Linked DNA regions of Casimicrobium huifangae. The main gene of each other region encodes a partner of the protein of the gene in region 2 in a complex. Links are inferred from orthologs where the notes say so. Each region holds a gene or a part of one and is shown on either strand. Other genes may lie near its edges.

Evidence for each region. The genes of interacting proteins can lie anywhere in the genome.
Region 1: the proteins of eno (region 2) and FKL89_RS12430 are in contact, whole or in part, in a solved structure (PDB 2FYM), measured with the Escherichia coli proteins. The link is inferred for Casimicrobium huifangae from one-to-one orthologs.

Annotation. Positions count from the first base shown.
Region 1 is NZ_CP041352.1:2,754,783-2,758,877, reverse strand. What follows is about bases 1-3,442. They hold FKL89_RS12430 (Rne/Rng family ribonuclease), read right to left. Parts: upstream 3,060-3,442; coding sequence 201-3,059; downstream 1-200. Outside these bases: FKL89_RS12425 (RluA family pseudouridine synthase), read left to right, coding at 3,658-4,095. UniProt on the Escherichia coli protein: Endoribonuclease that plays a central role in RNA processing and decay. Required for the maturation of 5S and 16S rRNAs and the majority of tRNAs. Also involved in the degradation of most mRNAs.
Region 2 is NZ_CP041352.1:2,387,033-2,391,329, forward strand. Bases 1,308-4,297 are described here. They hold eno (phosphopyruvate hydratase), read right to left. Parts: upstream 3,451-4,297; coding sequence 2,164-3,450; downstream 1,308-2,163. Other genes in these bases: FKL89_RS10810 (TrmH family RNA methyltransferase), read right to left, coding at 1,308-1,599; FKL89_RS10815 (septum formation initiator family protein), read right to left, coding at 1,777-2,115; kdsA (3-deoxy-8-phosphooctulonate synthase), read right to left, coding at 3,532-4,297. Also shown: FKL89_RS10805 (Bug family tripartite tricarboxylate transporter substrate binding protein), read left to right, coding at 1-773; more of FKL89_RS10810, read right to left, coding at 796-1,307. UniProt on the Escherichia coli protein: Catalyzes the reversible conversion of 2-phosphoglycerate (2-PG) into phosphoenolpyruvate (PEP). It is essential for the degradation of carbohydrates via glycolysis.

The sequences.
Region 1 (4,095 bases), 370 kb from region 2 along the record:
CGATCCATTTGCGTTTGGTCAATGAGTGCGTGGCGGCTGGCAGAACGGCGGTACTGCGCCGTAAGCGTCTTCAGGCGATCAGCGCAAACGGTGAAACGATTAACGTTGCAGCTGGCGGCAGGACGTGTTCCCCAAGCGCGCGATACCGCCAAAAAGCAAAAGGCCCGCGAGGGCGGGCCTTTTGCATGCAGAGTCGCGAGCTACTGCTGTACGGTCTCGGGTTGTCCCGACGGTTTGCCGGTCTCTACCATTTGCATTGGCTCGGCGGCAACCTCGGCGCGCGGCGGGCGTGCGCGACCGCGCTTGACCGGTTCATCGGCCACTGCGGGCGACGGCGCGCCACTGCTGCGGGTTTCCATCATCTGCAAGCCAGCATCACCGGGCAACTGGTAGGTGAAGGGCTTCACCGATTCGCGTGCAGCCACTGGGGCGGCAGTCGCAGCCGGTGCGGCAGGAGCTGCGACTTGCGCCGCAGGTGCCATCGGGGCTGGGGCAGATACAGGGGCGCTTGCTGGCGCCGGCGCGGCATCGAACATCGACGCTTGCACCCCACCAGCCGCCTCGTTCACCTTCGGCGCGGTTACAACACCGGCATCACCCTGACTGTCGGTGGCTGCGCGTTCGCGGCGTCCTTCTCCACCTTCACCATTTTCGCCGCGTTCGCCACGGCTGTCGCGATCGCGGCGACGCGAACCACGTTCGCCGCGCGGCGGACGATCGCCACGTTCTTGCGACGTGCCATCGACTGTCGTTTGCGGTTGTGCGCTGGTGGCCTGTTGAACGTCAGCTGCTTGCGCTTCTGCGTTTGCAACCAGCGGTGCCGGCGCATTGTTGCCGTCGCGCGGCGGGCGATCACCGCGCTCGCCGCGTTCACGACGCCCGCCACGGTCACCGCGTTCACCGCGGTTTTCGCGATTCTCACGGTTCTCGCGCGGAGCCTTGTTGCTGTCGGCCGCGCCTCCTGCAACCACTCCGGCACCCGGCGTCACCGCTTCGGCGGCATTGGCCTGATTGCGTGCATCACGCTGTTCGCGCGGCTCGCGTTGCTCGCGCGGAGCGCGGTCGCCCTGACGGTTGCCGTCCGTGCGGCCGTCACGTTTAGCGTCACCACGATCCTTCCGGTCGCTACGGTTGTCGCGATCACCGCGACTTTCGTTGCGATCGCCTTTACCGTTGCGGTCCTTGCGATCACCACGGTCATTGCGGTCATTGCGGTCGCGGCGGTCACCGCGATCATTGCGACCACCACGGTCACGGTTACCGTCGCGGCGGTCATCGCGTTTCTTTTCTTCCGCCTTTGCGGGTTGTGGCTCAGCGACCGGTGCCGCAGCCTCAATGCCGAAGATCGACTTCACGCGCGCCCAAAGGCCAGCCTTTTGCATGGGCGCCACCGCCACAGGTGCTGCAGCAGCAACCGGTGTTTCCGGCTTCGGCTCGACGACCGGGGCCGGCTGCGCAGGCGTGATGCCCTTGACCGCAGCCTCGACGCGAACCTCGTGGGCTTCCTGCTTGATCGCCTCGACGGGATCAACCTGCTCGGGACGCTCGACCATCTTGTAGCTGGTCGGAAGCGGTTCGGCCGAGTTGAGCTCGTCGTGCTTCAGACGCTGCACCGTGTAGTTGGGCGTCTCGAGGTACATGTTGGGGATCAGCACCACGCTGACCTTGAGGCGCGTCTCGAGCGACTGGATGTCGAATCGCTTCTCGTTGAGCAGATAGGTCGCGACGTCAACCGGGACTTGCGCGATGACCTGCGCGCTGTTGTCCTTCATCGCCTCTTCCTGGATGATGCGCAGGATGTGCAGCGCGATCGATTCGGTCGAGCGGATGTGGCCGGTGCCGTGGCAGCGCGGGCAGGGCAGGTGGGCCGACTCGCCGAGGCTTGGTTTCAGGCGCTGACGCGACAGCTCCATCAGGCCGAAGCGCGAGATCTTGCCCAGCTGCACGCGGGCGCGGTCGAGCTTCATCGCGTCGCGGAGCTTGTCTTCGACTTCGCGCTGATGCTTGGACGACTCCATGTCGATGAAGTCCACGACGACGAGGCCGCCGAGGTCACGCAGGCGCAACTGGCGCGCGACTTCTTCGGCCGCTTCGAGGTTGGTGTTGAACGCCGTCGTCTCGATGTCGCCGCCTTTGGTGGCGCGTGCCGAGTTGACGTCGATCGAGACCAGCGCCTCGGTGTGGTCGATGACGATCGCGCCACCCGAGGGCAGGTTGACCGTGCGGCTGAACGCGCTTTCGATCTGGTGTTCGATCTGGAAGCGCGAGAACAGCGGCACATCGTCGTGATAGAGCTTGACGCGGCTGACCGTGTTGGGCATCACATGGCCCATGAAGCCCTTGGCCTGCTCGAAGATGTCTTCGGTGTCGATCAGGATCTCGCCGATGTCCTGCGTGTAGTAGTCGCGGATGGCGCGAATCACCAGGCTCGATTCCTGATAGATCAGCAGCGGTGCCTTGTTGCCCTTGGCGGCACCGTCAATGGCGGTCCACAGTTGCAGGAGGTAGTTCAGATCCCATTGCAGCTCTTCTGCGGTACGGCCAATACCGGCGGTGCGGGCGATGATGCTCATGCCGTTAGGCACTTCGAGCTGCGCCATGGTGTCACGCAGTTCGTTGCGGTCTTCGCCCTCGATGCGGCGCGATACGCCGCCGCCGCGAGGGTTATTAGGCATCAGCACCAGATAACGGCCGGCCAGCGAGACGAAGCTGGTCAGCGCGGCGCCCTTGTTGCCACGCTCGTCCTTCTCTACCTGAACGATCAGTTCCTGGCCAACCTTCAGGCTGTCGCCGATCTTGTTACGGCTGACATCAGCGTCGCCGGAGAGCACGGAGCGTGCGATTTCCTTGAATGGCAGGAAGCCGTTGCGCTCGGTGCCGTAGTCGACGAAACAGGCTTCCAGCGACGGCTCGACGCGCGTGATGGTGCCCTTGTAGATGTTGCTTTTGCGCTGCTCCTTGGAAGCAGACTCGATGTCGAGATCGATCAGTTTCTGACCATCGACGATGGCAACGCGCAGTTCTTCCGACTGGGTTGCATTGAACAGCATGCGTTTCATGCGTACCTTCCCGTTCAGCGAACGAGCGGTGAACCAGACGGATGCTGCTAAGCCAGTGAAATGTCACCGATTCTCGCGGCGCGCAGCGCGGGCGAGAATGGGCGCATAGATCTGAACAGAAAAATCGTGGCCTGACGGATGGGAGGCAGAACCTTGACCTGGCCAGACAACCGGGGCAACGAGTACGCGCGAGGCGCGGTCGCTGTCGGGGTGGGCAGGGCGGGAGCCCGGTCGTTGACCGGGAGGCTCACGCTGGTTGCGCTGTTGCGCGGGTTCATGACGAAATTTTCTTCTTGGGACTCGCCGTTGGTTATCGGGCGGCCCCGCTTCAATCTTTTTTCACAGGCCAGCGAGCAACGAAAGGCGCCGCGCGGTGGCTGAACTCTTACAATCGCCGCTTTTCCCGGTGGCGGCTTGACCGTGGAATCCGCGCGAATCCCGCTTACCTGACGCGAAGCGGATCATTGCTGACCCTCTGTTCGCCCGCACTTTCCATGATAGTCACCCAGAAAGCGCCTGTTGGTGGCGTGGACCCGTGCACCGGATTCAAAATGCCGCAGTTCCTTCGAACTACGTCAACAGGCAAATTATAAGGCAAATGAAGGACTTAGGACGCGTTTCTCGGCAATTTTCTGCCGCTGATGGAGCCTCCCGGCAGGGCGTCGATGACGCTGGCGCTGTGGTGGCGAAAGTGCGTCATCTTCGCGTAACCGAAGACTACGCCGGCCAGCGCGTTGACAACTTCCTTATCCGCGAGCTGAAAGGGGTGCCCAAGACGCATGTTTATCGCATCATCCGTTCCGGCGAGGTACGGGTTAACGGCGGTCGCGTGCGTGCCGAAACCAAGCTGTCAACCGGCGATGAGGTGCGGTTGCCGCCGGTCCGCGTGGCCGAATCAGCGATGGTCCCGACTGCACCCGGCGAGTTCCCGCATCCCGTGCTGTGGGAGGATCAGCACCTGCTGGCGGTCGACAAACCAGCCGGGGTGGCCGTGCATGGCGGCTCCGGCATCAGCTTTGGTGTTATCGAGCAATTG
Region 2 (4,297 bases):
ACTACAAGGGCGGTGCCGGCGGCACCATCGCACTGGCTCATTTTGTTGGCAACCACCGTAGCGAGCGCAACACCTTTCTGGTCACCGGCGCGGTCATGGTCGGCGCCATCGTGCAAAACCGGCCGCCGGCATCGCTGGCGCAGGCAACACCCATCGCCAGGCTGTTCTACGAGTACAACGTGTTTGCAGTGCCACCGAGCTCGCCCATTCGCACCATGCGGGATGTGATTGACATGCTCAAGCGCGATCCCGCCTCGGTCAAGTGGGGCGGTGGCTCCCGGGGCTCGGTTGACCAGATTTCGATTGCCCAGATCGCGCGCATCGCCGGGGTGAATCCGATGCGCATCAACTATCTGCCGTTTCAGGGCGGCGGCGAAGTGTCCGCCGCGATCGTTGGCGATCATGTCACCATCGGAACGTCGGGCTGGAATGAGCTGGCACCGCTGATCCGTGCGGGCAAGCTGCGCGCCATCGCGATTACGGCGCCCGAGCGGGTGGCCGGAAACCCCACGCCGACGCTGCGCGAACAAGGGGTTGACGTCGAAATCAGCAACTGGCGTGGCGTCTATGGCGCGCCGGGCCTCAGCGCCGAGCAGCGCCGGACGCTGACGCGGGCGGTAACTCTGGCGGTGCGCCAGAAATCCTGGATCGAGGCGCTGGTGACCAACGGCTGGACGCCCGCGTTGTTGACCGGCCCCGATTTCGATCAGTTTGTCGACAGCGAGCACACCCGGATCGAATCAGCGATGCGGGATGCGGGACTGATCAAGTAGCGCTGCAAAGCGCTGCCCGGCGCTACTGGCGCGCCGACATTCGCTGCCCGAGCATCGTGTAGAGTGCGATCGCGCCGGCGGTGGCAACGTTCAGCGACTCGATACCGGCCTCCATCGGGATGCACAGCCCGCCGCTCAACGCCGGAACGATTGCCTCGCTCAGTCCATGCCCCTCGTTGGACAGCACCAGCACGTTGCTGGCGCCGAAACAGGCATCGAACAGGGAGACTGTTTTCACCGAACCCAAGTCTCTCGGCAAAGTTGCCCAGCGCTGACCGGTGAATGCTGCCAGCGCCTCCGGCAGCGCGACGGCCTCGACCACCTGCGTATGGAAGTGAGCGCCCTGGGCCGCGCGCAGCGTCTTCACGCTCCACGCAAATGCGCAACCGGGCGACAGCCAGACCTGTTCGACCCCGGCCGCAGCCGCGGTGCGGATCAGTGTGCCGACGTTGCCGGGATCCTGCACTTCATCCAGCGCAAGCACGAAACCGCTGGTTGCCAGCGCAGGTACCGGTGGCGTCGCTGCGATCGCCAGTACGCCGGTCGGGCTGACCAGCGTGGACAAGGAATCAAAGAGCTGCGGCGCCACCAGCACGGCCTCATGCGCGCGATCGACCAGCGATCGCTGCGCTGCGGTCAACACGTTGCCCTCACCGGCCGAACGAATGGCGACGATTTCCAGCGCACCCACCCGCTCGACGTAGCTTTGCGCGAGGTGCTCGCCCTCAAGCAGGCACATGCCATCGCGCTTGCGGGCCGGCGCCGAGCGTGACAACGCCGCGAAGCGCTTGAACAGCGCGTTGTCGCGGGAGGTGATCGTCTTCAACTGCACAGCATCAAAGCAGCCCGCGCATCGATCGCACGGCGACCGTGACCGGCAAATCGTAACAACATTGCTACGAAACCCGCATCGGGTCTGGGCTCAGCGCCAAAAGAGGCGGAAAGTCGACAAAATGCCGAATCGCGCTCGGAGCCCATAGCTAACAAGGCTTTCATCGCAAAGCTATTGCTTTTTTGCCGGTACGGGCGAGTTGCCACTGGCCGCCGGAGCCGCTGCCGGCGCCGGCAACTCCTTCACCTGAATCAGCGTTTCGCCCTTCTTGACCATGCCCAGCTCACTGCGGGCGCGCTCTTCGATCGCCTCGCCCGCCTTTTCCAGATCGCGCACGTCGGCATCGAGCACGGCATTCTTTTGCCTGGCGTCTTCGTTCTTCGCCTTCAGTTCCGACAGCTCCTGCTCGAGCGCATGCGCGCGCGGCACCGAGCCCTTGTCAAACCAGAGCTTGTACTGAAGCCCGAGGAACATCAGCACCAGCGCGGCGAAGATGACGCGTCCGATCATGCCGATGTCCCGAGCTTCATGGAACGACTGACTCGCCACAATCACCTGTTAGCGCTTGAACCGCGCAAACACGTCGGCGCCTGCGTAGCTGGCAACGTCACCCAAGTCTTCCTCGATGCGGATCAGCTGGTTGTACTTGGCAGTGCGGTCCGAGCGCGACAGCGAGCCGGTCTTGATCTGGCCCGCGTTGGTGCCAACCGCGAGATCGGCGATCAGCGAGTCCTCGGTTTCGCCGGAGCGGTGCGAGATCACGTTGGTGTAAGCCGCGCGCTTGGCCATCTCGATGGCCGCGAAGGTTTCCGACAACGTGCCGATCTGGTTGATCTTGATCAGGATCGAGTTGGCCACGCCCTTCTGGATGCCTTCTTTCAGGATTTTGGTGTTGGTGACGAACAGGTCATCGCCGACCAGCTGCACTTTCTTGCCCAGCTTGTCGGTCAGCATCTTCCAGCCGTCCCAGTCGCCTTCGGCCATGCCGTCTTCAATGCTGACGATCGGGTAGCGCGCGGCCCAGTCGGCCCAAAGGTCCGTCAGCTCGGCGCTGGTCAGCGAGCGGCCCTCGCCTTCGAGGTGGTACTTGCCGTCCTTGTAGAACTCGCTGGCCGCGCAGTCGAGGCCCAGCGCGATCTGCTCGCCTGGCTTGTAGCCGGCCTTCTCGATCGCCTGCATCAGCAGCGTCAGCGCTTCTTCGTTCGATTTCAGGTCAGGCGCGAAACCGCCCTCGTCGCCCACCTGCGTCGGCCAGCCCTTGCTGTCGATCAGTTTCTTGAGCGTATGGAACACCTCGGCGCCCCAGCGCAGCGCCTCGCGGAAGCTTGGTGCACCGACCGGCAGGATCATGAATTCCTGCAGATCGACCGAGTTGTTGGCGTGGGCACCGCCGTTGATCACGTTCATCATCGGCACCGGGAGGCTCATCGGCCCGGCACCACCGAAATAGCGATACAGCGGCAGGCCGGCATCTTCGGCCGAGGCCTTCGCGACCGCGCAGGACACCGCGAGCATGGCGTTGGCACCGATGCGCGACTTGTTTTCGGTGCCGTCAAGGTCGATCAGCACACGGTCAACGCGGGTCTGCTCCTCGCCGTCAAGGCCCAGCAGCGCCTCGCAGATCTCGGTGTTGACATATTCGACCGCCTTCAGCACACCCTTGCCGAGATAGCGACCCTTGTCGCCATCGCGCAGCTCAATGGCCTCGCGCGAGCCGGTCGAAGCGCCACTCGGCACAGCAGCGCGACCCGTAGCGCCGCTTTCCAGCACCACATCGGCTTCAACGGTGGGGTTGCCGCGCGAATCAAGAATTTCACGGGCGATGACGTCAACAATGGCGCTCATAAGTTTCCTGTCTGTAACGATTCAAAAATGCGGTCGCTGGCCCGATGGTCTGCCGCCGTTCGCGACACCCACACACCGGGGCTAGAGCTTGTGCGGCCCGGCCAGCGAGTTTTCGGCGAACGGCTGCGCCTTGACCACCCGGTCAATGGCCACCATCTGCTCCAGCAAAGCCTTCATGCGCGGTAACGGCCAGGCGTTGGGGCCATCGCACAATGCGGTGTCGGGCGTGGGATGCGTCTCCATGAACACACCCGACACGCCGGCGGCAATGGCTGCGCGGGCCAGGATCGGCACATACTGACGCTCGCCGCCGCTGGAGGTGCCAAGCCCGCCGGGCAACTGCACCGAATGTGTGGCGTCGAAAACCACCGGGCAACCGGTGTCACGCATGATCGCCAGCGAGCGCATGTCGCTCACCAGATTGTTGTAGCCAAAACTCACGCCGCGCTCACAGACCATGATGGTGTCAGCACCGCCGTTGGCCTCCTTTGCCTTGGCTACGACGTTCTTCATGTCGCCGGGAGCCATGAACTGCCCCTTCTTCACATTCACCGGCTTGCCGGCGGCGGCAACCTTCTGGATGAAGTCAGTCTGTCGCGCCAGCAAGGCAGGTGTCTGCAACACGTCGACGACTGCGGCGACCTCGGCGACTTCGTCCTCATTGTGCACGTCGGTCAGCACCGGTACGCCGATCTGCCGGCGAACCTCGCTCAGGATACGCAGGCCCTCGCTGCGCCCGAGCCCGCGAAAGCCCGAACTGCTGGAACGATTGGCCTTGTCAAAGCTCGACTTGAAGATGAACGGAATGCCCAGCGCGGACGTGATCTCCTTGAGCTGCCCGGCGGCG